One region of the Marinomonas rhizomae genome, then DNA from elsewhere that is predicted to be linked to it. Evidence: predicted binding sites of a transcription regulator. Region 1 holds the regulator's gene; each other region holds the start of a gene.
What was found. Region 1 encodes sigma-54, which starts transcription at its own class of promoters, with help from an activator protein. Its sites were predicted from a motif close to TGGCACNNNNNTTGCTNT; they were not measured.
Positions count from the first base shown of each region.

Region 2: the regulator sigma-54 is predicted to act here: its motif matches at 2,450-2,467, upstream of KDW99_RS02345 (benzaldehyde dehydrogenase).
Region 3: the regulator sigma-54 is predicted to act here: its motif matches at 3,257-3,274, upstream of hpxO (FAD-dependent urate hydroxylase HpxO).
Region 4: the regulator sigma-54 is predicted to act here: its motif matches at 3,258-3,275, upstream of flgB (flagellar basal body rod protein FlgB).

Region 1 covers NZ_CP073343.1:1,954,395-1,959,076, reverse strand. Annotated here, with positions in the region: gene lptB (LPS export ABC transporter ATP-binding protein) at 1-641, shown strand, start outside; gene KDW99_RS09215 (RNA polymerase factor sigma-54) at 720-2,189, shown strand; gene ptsN (PTS IIA-like nitrogen regulatory protein PtsN) at 2,207-2,656, shown strand; gene KDW99_RS09205 (HPr family phosphocarrier protein) at 2,666-2,935, shown strand; gene mgtE (magnesium transporter) at 2,943-4,295, shown strand; gene yjgA (ribosome biogenesis factor YjgA) at 4,302-4,682, shown strand, end outside.
Region 2 covers NZ_CP073343.1:526,732-531,413, forward strand. Annotated here, with positions in the region: gene KDW99_RS02335 (coniferyl-alcohol dehydrogenase) at 1-388, shown strand, start outside; gene KDW99_RS02340 (sigma-54-dependent Fis family transcriptional regulator) at 483-2,246, opposite strand; gene KDW99_RS02345 (benzaldehyde dehydrogenase) at 2,508-3,968, shown strand; gene KDW99_RS02350 (DsbA family oxidoreductase) at 4,092-4,682, opposite strand, start outside.
Region 3 covers NZ_CP073343.1:2,609,227-2,613,908, reverse strand. Annotated here, with positions in the region: gene KDW99_RS12425 (mandelate racemase/muconate lactonizing enzyme family protein) at 1-994, opposite strand, end outside; gene KDW99_RS12420 (FadR/GntR family transcriptional regulator) at 1,244-1,960, shown strand; gene hpxO (FAD-dependent urate hydroxylase HpxO) at 2,004-3,182, opposite strand; gene uraH (hydroxyisourate hydrolase) at 3,470-3,835, opposite strand; gene uraD (2-oxo-4-hydroxy-4-carboxy-5-ureidoimidazoline decarboxylase) at 4,032-4,553, shown strand; gene KDW99_RS12400 (TonB-dependent siderophore receptor) at 4,606-4,682, opposite strand, start outside.
Region 4 covers NZ_CP073343.1:3,447,851-3,452,532, reverse strand. Annotated here, with positions in the region: gene flgM (flagellar biosynthesis anti-sigma factor FlgM) at 21-335, opposite strand; gene flgA (flagellar basal body P-ring formation chaperone FlgA) at 450-1,142, opposite strand; gene KDW99_RS16275 (chemotaxis protein CheV) at 1,282-2,211, shown strand; gene KDW99_RS16270 (CheR family methyltransferase) at 2,270-3,106, shown strand; gene flgB (flagellar basal body rod protein FlgB) at 3,318-3,710, shown strand; gene flgC (flagellar basal body rod protein FlgC) at 3,716-4,165, shown strand; gene KDW99_RS16255 (flagellar hook assembly protein FlgD) at 4,176-4,682, shown strand, end outside.

The DNA of each region.
Region 1 (4,682 bases):
GCGAAGCTGTTGGGTTACTAGGCCCAAATGGCGCAGGCAAAACAACATGTTTTTATATGATCGTAGGCATGGTGACAAATGATGCGGGTGGCGTTTTTATTGACGGTGTCGATGTGACTGGCGATGCTATGCATACACGTGCGCAAAAAGGCATCGGCTACCTTCCACAAGAAGCATCAATTTTTCGTAAGATGACCGTTGAAGACAACATTCTAGCCATCTTAGAAACACGCAAAGAACTAACAAAAACACAACAAAATGAGCGACTGGAAGAACTTCTTGAAGAGTTTCACATTACTCATATTCGCACCAACCTAGGCATGGCATTATCAGGCGGAGAAAGACGCAGAGTAGAAATAGCCAGAGCCGTTGCGATGAACCCAAAATTCATCTTACTTGATGAACCCTTTGCTGGCGTAGACCCGATTTCGGTCGGAGATATAAAGCACATTATTAAACACCTCCAAGAGAGTGGAATCGGCGTTCTAATTACCGACCATAATGTCAGAGAGACTCTAGACATCTGTGACAAAGCTTACATTGTTGGCAATGGTTACATTATTGCATCCGGTGACGCCAATACCGTCATTAACAATGAACAAGTCAAAAAGGTCTATTTAGGTGACGACTTCCGTCTGTAACCCCTTATCATTGCTGTAGAAAGGGAGTAGTATGCACAACTCATTCCAATTCATTCAATTAGAAGAAAGAGTTGCTCTATGAAGCAGTCTTTACAATTAAAGCTCGGCCAACAGCTGACAATGACGCCTCAACTGCAACAGGCTATTCGCTTGCTGCAGCTTTCTACGTTGGATTTAAAACAAGAAATACACGAATTCCTTGAATCTAACCCGCTGCTTGAGCTAGACGACGACGAACAACTGCATAACGAAATACCAGCCAGCATAGAATCCAAAAGTGCCCCTGAGACAACCGTCGATAACAACGAAGAAGCACGCGTTGAATCAGAGTGGACTGAAAGCATCCCCGAAGAACTATCTATCGATAGTAACTGGGATGACACCTATCAAAGTTCTGCCGCTGTCAGTGATCACAATAGTTATGAAGGTGACGGAGACTTCGAAAGTCGCAACGCTCCAGCTGAAAGTATCCAAGACCATCTAATTTGGCAATTGAACTTAACTCACATGTCAGACCGTGACATTGAAATTGCTTATGCCATTATTGAATGCGTTCAACCTGATGGCTACTTAAGCATTTCTACCGATGACATTTGTGAGTCCCTTGGCATCGAATTAGAAGACCTAGAAATAGAAGAAGTCATTGCTGTGCAACATAGACTGCAACGCTTCGACCCTGTTGGCGTATGCTCAATCGACCTACGCGACTGCCTTCTAGTACAATTAGAAGCCTTCCAGAGTCATCCGCTTTATAAAAGCACATACAACCTTATTGACCATTACCTACCACTATTAGGTAATCGAGATTTCGCACAACTGAGCCGCAAAACGAAACTAAAAGACGAAGCGCTAAAAGAAGTCGTCAACTTGATTCAACAGCTTAACCCGCGCCCAGGTTCAGTGATCGACGCAGATGATACAGATTACGTCATTCCTGATGTTTCAGTGAAAAAGCGTCATGGTGTATGGCAAGTTGAGCTAAACAACGACGCCCTACCGCCAATCAAAATCAATGAAACCTATTCTGCGATGGCGAGCACAGCGGCAACTACAGAAGACGCCACTTACATCAAAACCTCTCTTCAAGAAGCAAAATGGTTCATGAAGAGCTTGCAGAGCCGCAACGAAACATTATTGAAAGTGGCCAGCTGCATTGTAAGTCGACAAATTGATTTCTTCGAACTCGGTGAAGAAGCCATGAAACCCATGGTGCTTCATGATGTTGCAGAAGAAGTGGGTATGCATGAGTCAACCATTTCACGGGTGACGACGCAAAAATACATGCACACACCAAAAGGTATTTTTGAGCTTAAATATTTTTTCTCCAGCCACGTGAATACCGCCTCTGGAGGAGAATGTTCTTCTACCGCAATACGAGCTATGATTAAGAAGCTTGTGTCAGATGAACCAGCGAAAAAGCCATTAAGTGATAACAAGCTAGCGGCTATTTTAGCAGACCAAGGCATACAGGTTGCGCGACGTACTGTAGCCAAATATCGAGAGGCGATGAACATCCCTCCTTCCAATGAACGAAAACGACTGATCTAAACGGATACCATTTTATCATGTCCTTGAAATCATTATTAAAAGCAGAACTTGTTCTCGCAAAACAAGACATTGTTAGTAAGAAACGCGTCCTTGAGAGCCTTGCTGAAGTCGCTTCCAACCGCCTTCATTGCAACAACGAAGAAATCTATGACGCACTACTTGGCCGAGAAAAACTAGGCAGTACAGGCATTGGTAATGGCATTGCTATTCCGCATTGTCGTCTAGAGTCGGCAAACCACACAGCTATCGTTGTCATGTCACTGCAAACTCCAATTGATTTTGACTCTATCGATAAACGAGCGGTCGACCTAATATTTGCGCTGATTGTGCCACCTCAAGAATGCGATCAACACCTTTCTACATTGGCTCAAATCGCTGAGTTAGCACAATCTCCAGAATCACTGGATAAATTACGTGCGGCACAAAGCAGCGAAGAACTATTCAATATATTTGACTCATTAATATAGGAAATAAGCATGCAGGAAGAGTCCGTCACAATCATAAACAAACTGGGCTTGCATGCTCGCGCAGCGGGCAAGCTGGTTGAAACAACCTCTCGTTTCTCTTGCGACATCACCATAGAAAAAGAAGGCCGCAATGTTGATGGAAAAAGCATTATGGCCATGATGATGCTGGCCGCTGGCAAAGGCACTGAAATTCGTGTCAAAACCAACGGTGAAGATGAAAACGACGCAATTAAAGCGGTGATAGAATTAATTAACAATCGTTTTGGTGAAGACGAGTAAGGAATCAATGTCAGAGCAAAACACGCTTAACCACCTGCAAACGGTCACCGAATCGCTCGAATCTGGTGCCACCATGCAAATCCGTTATTTACTTAACGGCGCTTTGCCAGCTCAGGACGTTGCTCGCCTATTAGAGTCCTCCCCTCCCAAAGAACGTAAGCTTCTTTGGGAGCTAATTGAAGCCAAAAATGAAGGCGAAGTACTGCAATATCTGAGCGAAGATATTGGCGTACAATTCATGAAAAACATGGATACAGAGCGATTAATCGCCGTATCCGAACATTTTGAAAGCGATGACCTTGCCGATTTACTACAACATTTACCAGAAAAAATAGTAAAAGAAGTGCTTGCGTCCATGACGACGCAAGACAGAACAAGAGTTGAAGCACTATTAAGCTACTCGGAAGATTCTGCCGGCGGCTTGATGAACACGGACACCATCACCATACGTCCGAATATCACCGTCGACCTGGTGTTTCGCTACTTACGCAGACACAACTCCCTACCAGACATGACAGACAGTCTACTTGTTGTCAGCCGCTCTGATCGCTTGCTAGGCACCTTGCCCCTGACCACACTATTAGTCTCTGACATCAACGCCACAGTGCGCGATATCATGGAAACAGAATTCACCGTCATTGACGCAGAAACCCAAGCCAGTGAAGTAGCACAACTTTTTGAAAAGATGGACTTGGTTTCTGCCCCCGTCATTGATGGAAAAACAAAAAAGTTACTTGGTCGTATTACCATCGATGACGTTGTTGACGTTATCCGTGATGAAGCCGAACACTCCATGTTAAGCATGGCGGGTCTTGATGATGACGAAGATACCTTCGCCCCTATCATGAAAACCACCAAGCGACGTGCAGTGTGGCTTGGCATAAACCTAATAACAGCCTTCACCGCATCGTATGTAATAGGTTTATTCCAAGACACTCTGGACCAAGTTGTCGCACTCGCCATACTCATGCCCATTGTTGCCAGCATGGGCGGCATTGCCGGATCACAAGTGCTCACTCTGGTCATTCGGGGTATCGCACTCAACCAAATTGGTTCCACCAATACCCGTTGGCTACTCAACAGAGAACTTATTGTTGGGCTCATTAACGGCCTACTTTGGGCAACCGTTATTGCCGCTCTCACCGCACTTTGGTTTGACAACATCAAGATTGCCTATATCATTGCGGGAGCTATCATAATAAATCTGCTATTTGCAGCCACCACTGGTACACTTCTGCCGATTTTGCTGAAAAAAATTGGCATCGACCCTGCCCTTGCAGGCAGCGTAATTTTGACTACCGTGACCGACGTGGTTGGATTCTTATCCTTCCTTGGTCTCGCTACTATTTTTCTAATATAGGTTCCCATGACAGACTTTGATCAATATGAAAACGAAGACGAAATCCCTAAGAGCAAAACCCAGATCAAGCGTGAAATGGAAGCCCTGCAAGATCTTGGTAAAAAACTACTTGCCTTAAGCAAAAACCAACTTAAAAAAGTAGAAATGTCTGACACATTGCGCGAAGCATTCGTTGAAGCTGGCCGAATCAAAAAACACGAAGCCATGAGAAGACACCTGCAATACATCGGCAAGGTGATGCGCACAGAAGACCACGAAGCCATAGCGCATCGCGTAGCATTGTTTGATTCCACCTCTGCAGCTTACAACAAGCTATTTCATCAGCTTGAGATAAAACGAGATGCACTAATCGGTGAAAACAGCAAAGAAGAACTGTCTCAATATTTA
Region 2 (4,682 bases), 1.4 Mb from region 1:
TGAACAGCATAAAACCTTGGCTGATACCTCTTATTTTGAAGAAGGCGCTGCTTGGCTGAAAAAGAATCCAGTGCCACAAGAAACCTGCTATCAATATTTTAAAGAAGCCTTGATTGTTTGGTCTACGCAGCAAGCTTTTACTTGGTTTCGTGATCATGGCATACGTATGAACTGTGTGGCTCCTGGTCCTGTCTTTACGCCCATTTTAGGTGATTTTGTGTCTATGTTGGGTGAAGAGCGAGTCCAAAAAGACGCCGAACGCATGTTGCGTCCCGCTTATTCGGATGAAGTGGCAGAAGTGATTGCTTTTCTCTGTTCCGATGCATCCCGCTGGGTGTGTGGTGCAAATATTCCTATAGATGGCGGACTGGCTTCGACTTATTTGTAACGACGTGCAATACGACAGACTGCAACAAATAGAGTGGCACCATGATCACGCTTCCTCATGGCGTTACTCTATTTTAAATGACCATTTTTCTGCCTTACTTATTTTTTTTGAGGCGATAAGCCAGTTGGGGTCTGCTTAGACCAACTCGTCTGGCGGCTTCAGATAAATTGCCTTGAGCATTATCTACGGCTTCTTGTAATAAATTTTGTTCGAGCTTTTCAATATCTAGATGATCTTTCCCACCGACAAATTGCGTGATCTGCTCCAAGAGCGATTCAGTGGATGCTTTTTTGCTATCAGCATGGCTTAACGTGCCTTGATGATTCACTGAGTAAATAATCTCTTCGGGAATAAATTCATTTCTAAATAAATGCGGGAGATCAATGGGCTCACCTTCTTCGGAAGCGATCACGCCGCGTTCCATTAAATTTTGTAGCTCACGAATGTTACCCGGAAAGCGATAATTTAATAGCGCCTGTCGCGCGGATTGCGCCATGCCCGAAGGGGCTTTTTGATGCAGTTGGCAAAACTGATGATAGAAGTGGTTAACGAGCAGGGGAATATCGGCTTTTCTATCTCTTAGTGGTGGTAGATGGATAGGGAATACGTTTAAACGAAAGAATAGATCTTCGCGGAATTCGCCTTTTTCAACGGCCTTACGTAGGTCGACATTGGTTGCTGCGACGACTCTAACATTGACTTTAATTGCCGAGATACCTCCGACTCGCTCTACTTCTTTTTCTTGTAAGACGCGCAATAATTTACTTTGCCCAGCAAGGCTAAGAGTCCCAATTTCATCCAAGAAGAGCGTGCCACCGTTTGCTCGCTCGAAGCGTCCAGGGCGGCTACTCGTTGCACCAGTATAGGCGCCTTTTTCGACACCAAATAGTTCTGTTTCCATTAGGCTTTCAGGAATGGCGGCGCAGTTAAATGCCACAAACGGGCCCGTTTGATGACTAAACTTATGCAGCATGCTGGCAAAAAGCTCTTTACCGACGCCTGATTCTCCAGTGAATAATACCGTTGCATTGGTTGGCGCCACTTTTTGTAATGAATGATTTGCGGCGGTAAACGCAGCGGAAACACCAATCATCTTGGGTTGGTCGTCTGATGTTTCTGGTTCCATTTTATCGAGCTGCGGGTCTGGTTTTATACGCATGTCGGCAGCGTTGGTAGTGACATTCAGGAATCGAATGTCGTCTTCGATATCATCCCAAAGTTCAGCGGATTTACCGACGACTCGGCAGATGGAGTGTCCCATAGACTGGCATTCTACCTCTCGGAAAATCACCAAAGAGCCGACCAAACCAGAGACATAGCCGATGGCGTAGCCTAATTCCATCCAGCAGGCGGGGTAGCTACCAATGCCATAGGCGGCAATGTGCTCTTCGTCTTCACTGCTGTGATGCCAAAAAAACTCACCGTCATATACGCCTTTTTCTGTATCAAACTCAAAGAAAATGGTTTCCACTTTGACAACACCTTCTAAACCATGAAGGTGAGTGCCGGCTTCAAAAATGGAGGCAGGATCGGAATCTGGCCAGCGTTTTTGAATGAGTTCTGCGTCACGAAGACCGGACAAATAACCGGTTCGAGTGAGAATGTCGCGAGACTTATCGAGACCAAGAGAATCAATTATTTCGCGCCGCAGCAGCCCAAATGAGGAGCTGTGAATCAGCAGCATGCGTTGATCGTCTAACCAAATACGGCCATCACCTGGCGAGAAAAATAGGCATTCGGTCAGCTCTTCTACGGTGGGGGCATTTTGGCCATCTAGTTCACTGGAGCAGCCTTTGAGTAAGATCTTTTTGCTGTTTTTAGCCAAATCTGCCAAAGAAATACGATGCGAGTCTGTCATTATTATTTTCCTCTTCCATCTAATTGATGAAATGATCAACTGCTTTTTTCCTAGTGTTGATTGAGTTTAATGATATCGTCAAGTGCGCTGTTTAATATTTAAGCTATGCTAGATCGTACTTTCTAGTTTTATATTGATTGAAATGCATTAGTTATCAATGGTTTGACACTTCTATTGAGAGTGAAAGAAAAATAATAATATTTCGGCATAGGTATTGCTTTAGGTATAAACCATTAAATAAAAATAAATAGGAGAGCAGATATGACGGTATCCGTACTGGAATCAAAAAAATGGTCAGGGACGTTTTTTACGGGTGATTGGGTTGCGGCTTCAAATAAGCAAGAGGTCATGGAACCCGCAACGGGTAAGCCTTTAAGCGACGTTGGTATTGCCTCGGCAGACGATGTTTATGCCGCATGTCAGCGAGCGCATGAAGCGCAAAAAGAATGGGTCAAAGTCCCACCAAGAGACAAGGCAGCCTTGTTTCATAAAGCGGCGCATTTTATTCAAGAGAATGCCGAGGAGCTTGCTTTGTATATCGCGCGTGAAACGGGCGGCATTATTTCTAAAGGTCAGCACGAAGTAAAAGAAGCCATTTTAATCCTGCAATTGGCGGCCAATATGACCTTGGAGCCTAATGGCCTGACGTTGCCTTCTGTTCCTGAACGTATGTCTTATGCGACACGCAAGGCTATTGGTGTGGTGGGTGTTATTTCGCCGTTTAATTTTCCGATGATTCTTTCGATTCGATCTATTGCGCCAGCCTTAGCGACGGGTAATGCCGTTGTGACTAAGCCAGACCTTCAAACGCCAGTAACGGGTGGCTTTATTCTCGCCCTTGCTTTGGAAGCCGCTGGTTTGCCAAAAGGCGTATTCCAAGTTTTACCTGGTGGCGTTGAAGCCGGAGAAGCTCTTTGCGCCGCGCCAGAAATAGGTATGGTGGCGTTCACTGGGTCGACTGCAGCGGGTCGTAAAGTTGGTGAAGCCTGCGGCCGTAACTTGAAAAAAGTGTCTCTTGAGTTAGGCGGTAAGAGCTCACTGATTATTCTTGAAGACGCCGATCTTGATGTGGCTGCGAGCAATATTGCTTGGGGCGCGTATTTCCACCAAGGGCAAATTTGCATGGCGTCTGGTCGTATTCTCGTACAAGAGAGTATTGCAGAAGCGTTAACCGCAAAAATCGTCGAAAAAGCACAACATTTACCGGTTGGCGATCCTGTGTCTGGGAAAGTGGCTTTGGGCCCGCTGATTAATCAGCGCCAACTTGAAAAAGTACATGCCATTGTGCAAGACACCATTGCTGCGGGCGCTAAATTAGAAGCGGGCGGAACGCATGACGGGCCTTTTTACTCGCCAACGGTGTTGAGTAATGTGAAACCGGGAATGCGCTCTTTTGAAGAGGAAATTTTTGGCCCAGTGGTCAATATCGTCACCTTTAAAGGCGATGATGAAGCGATTGCGATGGCCAATAATACTCAATATGGTTTAGCGGGCGCGGTTATTTCGAATGATCTTTCCCGTGCGCAGCGCATTGGTGCTCAGCTACATGTTGGTTTGCTGCATATCAATGATCAAACCGTTAATGATGAATGCATCAACCCATTTGGTGGTTGTGGTGCATCAGGTAATGGAAATTCGGTTTGTGGTCCTGCGGATTGGGATCTTTATACACATTGGCAATGGGTAACGGTTAAGCAATCTGCTACACCATATCCTTTCTAACCTATAAGTAGGTAAGTTATTTTAAACGGAAAAAGCCCCTTGCTATTTGTCCTTTGGTTGGAAAGTAGCATGGGGCTTTTCTTTTTTGTCATCTTTTCTATGTTCAAATGAAGCGTTAGATTATTAAGCTGATTGTTCTGCTTTAATTTTCTCTAGGACTTCTTCTATTGCGCTTTTAAACACTTCTGCTGGTTGGCCACCGGAAATCGCGTAGGCGTTATTGATGATGACCGTTGGTACAGAGGTAATGCCATTCTGTTGCCAGGTTTGCTCTTGTTCTCTGACTTCATCAGCAAAGTGGTTCTTATCCAAAATGCCTTTTGCTGTCGTTGGGTCTAGACCCACGCTAGCGGCAAGGTTGGCGAGCACTTTGTGGTCACTCACATCTTGGTTATGGGTAAAGTGTGCTTTAAACAGAGCGTTTTTAAGTTCCGCCTGTTTGCCTTCTAGGTGGGCCCAATGCAGCAAGCGGTGAGCATCAAATGAGTTACGCATGCGGCTTTCTGAATTGAAGTTGAAATCAAAATCGACCTCCTTACCTCGGGCTTGGATCATTTCTCTGTTTTGGTCTGATTGTTCTTTATTGATACCGTATTTTTCTGTGATGTGCTCGCTTAGATCTTGACCTTCTGCAGGCATGTTCGGATTCAGTTCAAATGGCTGGAAGGTCAGTGTGGTATCGATTTTGTCGCTAAGTTGATCCAGTGCTTTATT
Region 3 (4,682 bases), 650 kb from region 1:
CAATAAAGGGAATTTCTAATGATGTTTCAGGCATGGTGGCTGCGATGAAATGGGCAGTCGCTATCATACCGGCACCATAGTAGAAGCAGTGAGGTACGACTTGTACGTTATGATGTTTGGCGCGTTTGCACACATCGTACATGCCTGTAATACCACCTATTTTGCTGACGCTTGGCTGAGCAATATCAATGGCTCCTGCTTTAAATAACTGTTCAAACCCTTCTGGGCCAGAGGCGTTTTCACCCGCCGAGACAGGCACGCCAATTTTTCTAATGGTTGCAAGTTGAGCTGCATCTTCTGGCGGCCAAACAGGTTCTTCTACCCAACCTAAGTTAAGCGGTTTTAACTCAGTGACGTTGTCTGTTGCTTCCGTAAGATTCCAAGGGCAATTAACATCAACCATGAGCTCTACGTCGTCAGGCAATGCATCGCGTGCAGCAGCAATAGCCGCATAGGTTGTTTCGTGTAGTTTGATTTTTTTGAAGCCAGCATTGGCAGTTCGTAAGACATTTTCACGGACTTTATCTGGTTCGTTACCGTAGCTCACTAAGCTAGCGTAAAGACTGATCTTGCCCGTAGTGCCGCCAAGAAATTTGTACAGGGGTTGCTTGGCATGCTGTGCTTTAAGATCCCAAATGGCAATATCGATTGCTGATAAGGCATAGAGCATAGGACCTGAGCTACCAAAGCTATGCAATGCACGCTTGGCTGCGTAGAGGTGTTGTTCGTAATTTGCGATGTTTTTGCCAACAAACATAGGTGCAACAAGGTGTTCTAAAGCCGCATAAGTCACGATGTTTGAAGCATGACCGAACGCTTCGCCCCAGCCAACTAGGCCGGTATCTGTTTCTACTTCAACGAGCAACGATTCCATCTTGTCGATATTAGGAGAGGCGCCGTTGAATTTGTCTTCCTCTTTTACAGGGGCGATGTCTCGTACTCCTGCCGTAAATGGAATGGCGATGCGCCTAATTGTTATTTTTGTAATTTTCATGGCTAAGAAAATCTCTGTCGATCTAATGTATTTAATTTGATGTAGTACATCATACAACTTACTTTTTATTGGTCAAGAGGTACGATGACTATTTTTTAATACGGGCTAACACCGAGTTTCTAGTCATTACTACGCCCAGTTACGATGATTTGTGAGGCGGATCTTTGTTTAATACCTTGTTTTATTTCGTTTTCCGTATTTCTTTTATATGTTGTATGATGACTTTTTTGGTTGTAGGAATAACTGAAAGTGAAACATGACCCTTTATTGTCCGCTAATTCTTCTGATGAGCCCCGTCGGGAGCAAAAACCACAACGGAATCTGGCGCAGAAACTGGTTCAAGAAATACTGCATAAAATTGAAAGTAAGGTTTTAGTTCCCGGTGATAAGTTGCCTAAAGAAGCGGATATCATGCAAGAGCATGGCGTTAGCCGTACGGTTGTACGAGAAGCACTGCAGCGCCTTCAAGCATCAGGAAACGTTGAAACCAAACACGGTATAGGCACCTTTGTTTTAAATAATAAAGGGCAAGGGCCAATGGATCTGTCGTTTGATTATGTCAACGATGCTGTAGAGATCTTGGAGTTGCGCATTGGATTGGAAGTGGAAATAGCCGGTTTGGCTGCGTTACGACGCACCGAAGAGCAGCTGGTGGAAATTCGCCAAGCATTAGATGCCTTGCGAGCCATAGATAGAAACGGTCATGTATCAGACGCCGGGTCAGCGGATTTTAACTTTCATTTATTAATCGCTAAATCAGCAGGCAATCATTACTTTGTCGATATCATGCAGCACATGGAAAATAGTTTAGTGCCACGTAAGCGCATAGATGTGTCTCATGTGAATCATGAACACGAAGAAGTATATACCGCGATCGAACGAGGGGATTCCTATGCTGCGCGGGCTGCAATGCGCTTACATCTAACCAACAGCAGAGAGCGGTTCTTGAAACTGGCAAGAAAGTGATTTCCCTGTGGTAATCACTTTTTGCCAAGTAATGTTTTAGGGGCTAGGCCAGCGGCCCACCGATAATAGTGGTGCGCAATCCTGCGATGATATTTTCGCCTGTTTCGTGCCTTAGTTCGTCGTACCAAGCTTGGGTTTCTTGCATGTTTTTACCATGAGTAACATCGCAACGTTTACGAGCTTTTAGTACAAGGTCTTTAACGCGATAGCGGCGCTCTTCTTCATATTGCTTCAAAGCGGCTAGCACACCAGAAACCGTTTTGCCTTTCTCTTTTAATTGATCCGCGAAACACTGACCAAGTACAACGGCGTCTTCGAGTGCAGAGCAACCGCCTTGGCCAATGTCTGGGGTTGTGCTGTGAGCCGCATCGCCAAGTAGGGCGATATTGCCTTTTACCAAGGTATCGAATGGCTCGATGTCATGAATTTCGATACGGTTTGTGGTTTCTGGATTAATGGCGGCAATCAGTTTTTGGACAGGTTCAGCCCAACCTTTAAAGTACCTCGTTAGATCAGCAACGACTGTGCTTCTGTCTTCCGCTAGGCCTTTTGGTAATGGCACATCAAAGAAGAAGTAAAAGCGACCATTGGCAATTGGCATAATAGAAACGCGTTTGCCTTCGCCAACAAAGGTTGTCCATTGATCGCCAGGGGCAATGCTTTCATCGATTTCTACCAAACCATTCCAGTTCACATAATCGGCGTAGCGACGTTCTGTTTGATAACCTATCACGTCAGCGCGTACGACAGAATGTGCGCCATCGGCCGCAATCATAAAATCACCCACGGCGCTGGTGCCATCGGTAAAATATGCGGTGACGCCTGTGTCACTCTGTTCGACTCTTTCAATGCGTTTGCCAAACTGGACTTTGTCGCGTCCCCACCAATCGATCATTTGGCTTTGTAAGTCTGCTCTTGATACAGGGCAAGGGCGTTCTCCAACCGCATCAACCAATGGTGCAAGACTGAACTGCGTCATCACGGAGCCAGTTATACCGTCGTGATAGGCCATGTTGTGCATCGGGCCACCGAGTTCGTCCATAATGCTGCCCATACCTAAATGGTTCATGCACTTTACACCGTTAGACCAAATAGAGAGCGCCGCGCCAACAGGTTTGATTTCTTTCACTGCTTCAAAAATTTCACACTCGATGCCTTGTTGCTTTAACGCAGCCGCTGCAGACATGCCGCCAATACCGCCGCCAATAATAAGTGCTTTCATACCATTCCCCTTTAATCTTTCGCTTCGTTGTCGTGTTGTCGTAGCGAATTTTTAATGTCTTGTTAAAGGAGTAAATGGCAATAAATATGCCATGAAACAAATGAGCCTATATTTATTTATGTGAAACCTTTGTTTTAGAGGGGTGCGTAATCGGTGGTGCTAGGTCAAAGAAGAAATAGGCTGGCTTTCTTCTTTGACCGATAGGGCAGGAAATGACTTATCTTGGTGCGGCTTTATTTATTTTTGCTCTATTTCGGCTCGTTAAATGTTGAGCTGGTTATTCAAGGCTAGCTGCCACGATAAGTACTGTAAGAATAAGGCGAAACCAGAAGAGGAACATGATAGTGAGCGTTTTCATCACTGATGCCGAAACGAATAATTACTGTATTTAAGAAGCTCGGACCCTCTTTTAGAGTGGCTTCATTAGAGCTGTCAGCAAAGTACTCATCAATGGCGAACTCCAGCTCATATATGCCTGCAGAGAAGCTATCCGCTTGTAATAAGGGCTGATCACAGCGACCATCATTGTTGGATATCGTGCTATGAATGAGCTGTCGTTGTCCGTCTTTAGTTTGCTGGTAAAGGTCGATTTTAACACCAGCGGCGGCGATGCCTTTTGTCGTATCTAAAATGTGTGTGGTTAAGTATCCCATTGTTTTACCTCAATCTAATCTGAAAACTAGCCTGCTTTTTGCAAGTAAGCGTCTTTATAAGTGAAATGGTGCTGAAAATATTGTTTCATAGAGATCAATATTTGTGCCATGTGTTCCTATAGCAAGCGTTTTTATTATTTATCGAGATTCGTTTAGAGATCTTTTTGTATAAGCCGTCAGAGATTGGAGTCCTATTATGCACGACCCGTTAGCTGTAATCAGTGAAATGGAAAAAGCGGATTTTATCGCGCTATTTAGCAGTATTTATGAACATTCCACTTGGGTGGCAGAAGAGCTATGGCGACAAAAAGCCTCGCACCCCAGCGAGTACTTTGACAGCATCGATAAAATCAAAGCCACTATGGCAGACATCGTAGAGCAAAGTACAGATGAACAAAAACTCATACTGCTACGTGCTCATCCAGATTTAGCTGGCAAAGCGGCGTTAGCGGGTGAACTCACTCATGCGTCAACCTCAGAGCAGTCAGGAGCAGGGCTGGATCAATGCTCAGAAGAAGAGTTGGCGCATTTTCTACAGCTGAACGATACATACCGAGAGAAGTTTGGCTTTCCCTTCATCATGGCCGTAAAAGGCGCGACCAAGGATCAGATACTTGCAGGCTTTGAATCTAGAACCCCCAATGACTGGCAAACAGAGTTTGACCGCGCCATGAGCGAAGTGCATAAAATTGCAGGGTTCAGATTGGCGGATTTGTAAAAGGAAAGACCTTTTTTGCAGGGCCTTTCCTTTATTGTTTTTTATAGCAAGGTTAAAAACTGTATTTTGCTTTTAAAGAGACAGTGCGAGGTTCACCTAAATAAACTGCATTTTGTGTGGAATCTGAAC
Region 4 (4,682 bases), 1.5 Mb from region 1:
GACTGTATAGATCGTACAGTCTAGAACAGCGAATCCATAGAAGCCATATTATTTGCTAGCTTCTGGGTGTCAATTTTATATTCGCCAGATGCAATAGCGTTTTTGATTTGTTCCACTTTATCCATATCAACATCTGGTAAATTGTTAATTTTAGATTGCTGAGTTTGTAGTGTTTGCGCTGTTCCACTTAATTTTACTGTATCTTCCGCAAGAGTGCCCCCGCTTTGAACAGCGTTGTTCTTGCTTGTCGTGTTACTAGTGGCATCATCTTTCTGTGATCGTTCACTTTTGCTGATGTTGCCTTGATTTGATAGTCCTGAAAAATGTATTGCCATTGGGTTTTCCGCCCTGCTTATGATTTGCCTGTCTATGTTGTCGGCCGAGTTAATAAATACTTTAGTATAAAAAAACGAAAAAAAGAACTTATTAAGTTGCCAGTCACTATCTAATCAATAGTTTACAAGAACCTCACTGTTAGTTACAACTTTGGCGTATATAATTCGTTCAGAACTTGTGTTTTTAACACGTATTTGTTGACCTTTTACGCCATTTTGTAAAGCAATGCCATTCATTCTGACTATAATTGTGCCACTGCGTGCGGTTATCAGTACTGAGTCGCCTTTTTTTATGAGATTTGGCGGTGTGGTTAAGTCGTCGGTGATAAAAGTATTGATACGTAAGTTGCGTGAAGCTACGAGGCCATAGGGTGGGTTTTTCTTGGTGAAGATATGTCCCCTTAAGCTGGATATATCTACTTCGCCTGTATCGGTGTTTGATTTATTGATTACTTGTCCACGATTGATTGGGATGATGGTTTTTATGGCAGGAAGCATGATGGTTTGCGTGACAGGCACATACGACTTCCATGTTGGTGAGTCGCAGCGAATTTCATAATTGGTGCGTTTGACTGCTTCAGGTCGTTGGTTTTGTATTTGTATTGATTTGCTATCACAGTCAGGAAGGTAATTTAGTGCCGCGTTGTTATTCAATGAAATACTAATCACGGCGTTAGGGTATATTTCTGATAGCCTAGGTATTTCTACTTGATTTATGTAGCGATTGATTTGCTCTTCAATCGGGCCGGCAAATAATAAGCCTGCTTGGAGACAAAAGAAGGCTATGCTTAGCCTTGAGATTCGCATGATTTGCTCTCTTTGTTTATTATTACGTGATAAATAAGATAGTTAGTAAAAAAATGAAATTCACTTTATCATTGGATGATGCATTTTAACAATTTGAGGTTATACCTCAGGCTAATGTTTACACATTTTGGAGGCGTTTATGGCTGGAGTTCTGGATACTGTTAACCAACGTACACAGCTAGTAGGGGAAAATCGACTAGAATTGCTTTTGTTTCGCTTAAATGGTAAGCAAATATACGGAATTAACGTCTTTAAAGTAAAAGAAGTACTTCAGTGTCCTAAATTAACCACCATGCCTCACAGTTCTCCGGTGGTTAGAGGGGTTGCTCACATTCGTGGCGGTACCATTCCTATTTTAGATTTAGGTTTGGCTACGGGAGCAAGTCCGATAGAAAATATTAGTCAGTGCTTTGTTATTATTACCGAGTACAACCGTAGGATTCAGGGGTTTTTAGTACGTGGTGTTGAGCGTATTGTAAATATGAACTGGAGTGATATTCAGCCACCACCAAAGGGATTGTCTAATGATAATTATCTGACAGCTGTGTGTCAGGTAGATAAAGAAATGGTCGAGATTATTGATGTTGAGCAGATACTTTCTGAGGTTGCGCCTACTCGTCAGGATATATCTGATGGTATTGTTAACGCTGGTGTAACTGAGAATGCGCAAAAGCATCATATTCTTATTGTTGATGATTCTTCTGTTGCGCGTAAGCAGATTAAGCGTTGTATGGAGCAGGTTGGTTTTGCCACTACTGTTTTATGTGATGGCCGCGAGGCACTTACTTATCTTCAGGGATTGGTGGCAGAGGGTAAAGATGTAACTAAGGAGTTTTCTATGGTTATTTCTGATATCGAAATGCCTGAGATGGATGGCTATACGTTAACAACAGCGATTCGTAATGACAGTCGTTTACAGGATTTATTTATTCTTCTTCATACTTCTTTAAGTGGTGTGTTTAACGAAGCAATGGTTAAAAAAGTTGGGGCGGATGGCTTTTTAGCGAAGTTTCAGCCGGACGAATTGGCTCGATTAGCGATAGAAACAGTGCAGGTGCAATCAGAGTGATGTTTGAGCTCTATGTAATAGAGTCTTGTTTATTGAACCTGTCACTTATGGAGTTTTAATGCTCAGTAGCACAAATGCAATTACACCTAATGGATATATCAGGTTCAGAGACTACCTACAGAAAGTGTGCGGTATTTCACTGAGTGATAATAAGCAATATTTAGTCGCTAGTCGGCTAGGGAAAATCTTGGAGAGAGAAGGTTTTTCTAAGATTGAGCAATTGGTTGATGCTCTAGAGCGATTAGGTGGCTCTAAATTAAAAGAAGAAGTCATTAATGCAATGACGACAAATGAAACTCTTTGGTTTAGGGATTCTCACCCTTTTGCGATTCTAAAAGATAAAGTGTTGCCAGAAATGACGGCGGCTCCCTTGAAAGTTTGGTCTGCGGCATCCTCTACGGGCCAAGAGCCATATTCGATAAGTATGGTAATTGAAGAATTTAAGTCTTCTCGCCCTGGCATATTGAAGCCGGGAGAGAAGATAGTGGCGACAGATATTTGTACTAATATACTGCAGCACGCTAAACAGGGGGAGTACGACAGTTTAGCGATCGCTCGAGGTCTTGGTGCAGATTTACAGCGTCGTTATTTTGATAAAATAAATGACTTAACTTGGAAGATTAAACCTCATCTAAGCTCTCGTGTGGATTTTAAGTACTTAAATCTTATCGATTCTTTTTCTATGTTAGGTAAGTTTGATGTTATTTTTTGTCGAAATGTTCTGATTTATTTCACTGTCGACCTTAAGTTGGACATTTTAAAAAGGATGCATGCCTCATTAAAGCCAGGTGGTTATTTATTTCTCGGTGGATCTGAGGCGTTGAGTGGATTGTCTGATTATTTTGAGATCGTTCAGTGTCATCCGGGTATTGTCTACAGAGCAAAAGCTTTGTAATTAACGCTATGTTTTTAGCTCTATCTTGAAAGCCCGTCTAACTTGGTTAGACGGGCTTTTTGTTATATCTGTTCTGCCGTTTTTCTTGCCGCTTTTTGCCGTTCATATGTTTTATTTTAATAAGTATTTGATTTTAAAGGCTTTTGTTTTTTGGCATTATATTTGCTTTAAGTTAGTCATACACAAAAAGAATTTTTTTATTGAGGGTTGAATGGCTATATCTTTCGCTAGTGCATTTGCAGGACACGACAAAACGCTGGAGTTTAGAAGTGCGAGAGCGGCTGTTCTTGCAAATAATATCGCCAACGCAGACACACCGAACTTTAAGGCGAGAGATATTTCATTTAATGCTCATTTAAACAAAGAGCAAAGCAGGTTGCGATTGGCCGGAACTAACTCTCGACATATATCTGCTGAAGGATCTGCCGGTGAGTCTGATGGGTTGCTGTATCGTAATGCTAGTCAGCCATCATTGGATGGGAATACGGTCGATATGCAGAGAGAGCAAGCTGAATTTGCGCAGAACTCATTGCAATTCGATACCAGTTTTATGTTCTTGGATCGAAAAATTAACGGTATGAAAAAAGCGCTTGCTGGGAATTAATAACGATGTCATTGAGTAATATTTTCACTATATCTGGATCTGCAATGAGTGCTCAAACTGTCCGTTTAAATACAGTTGCGAGTAACATGGCGAACGTTGATAGTGCTGCTAGTTCAGCTGATCAAACTTATCGTGCTCGTAAGCCTGTATTTTCCAAAATGATGAATGACAGTATGCACCAGTATGGTTGGGGTAATACTAAGGTTGATAACAGTGGTGCTGGTATAGGTGTCAAGGTTGACGGTATTGTTGAATCAGATGCACCTTTACAGCCAAGATACGAGCCTGATCATCCGATGGCAAATGAAGATGGTTATGTGTTTTACCCGAACGTAAATCCAATAGAAGAGATGGCCGATATGATGTCAGCTTCTCGATCTTTCCAGACAAATGTGGAAATTATGAACTCAGCAAAAAGTATGATGCAGAAAATGCTCACACTTGGGCAATCATAGGAGCTGACAGATGGCAAATATATCTGATACCAAGGGTCTTAATGGATTAATCTCCCAATATGGAACCGAAGCAGCTAAGTCAAAAGCAGGTATTGAAAAAACTGAGGTTGAAAAAGACGAGGCGGCGTTAGCGGATCAAAATGTTTTTTTAAAGCTCTATATTGAGCAGCTTAAGGGACAAGACCCAACTGCGCCTCAAGATACTAATGATATGGTGGCGCAAATGTCCCAGTTTAGCTCTCTTGAGAGGCTAACTAGTATTTCTGATCAGCTGGAAAATATGGCGACTTCACTTACTTCTAATCAAGCGCTTAGTGCTTCAACTTTGGTTGGGAAATCTATTCTGCTGGATGGCAATAGTGTGAAAGTGACAGATGGTTTGGAAGAGGTTCAATTGAGAACTGTAATACCAGACAATTCACAGTCAGCAACATTAAAAATATACGATGCAGATAATCGTCTTGTTCGAACAGCCATGCTTAGCTCTGGTGAATATAAATGGGACAAGCTAGATGAT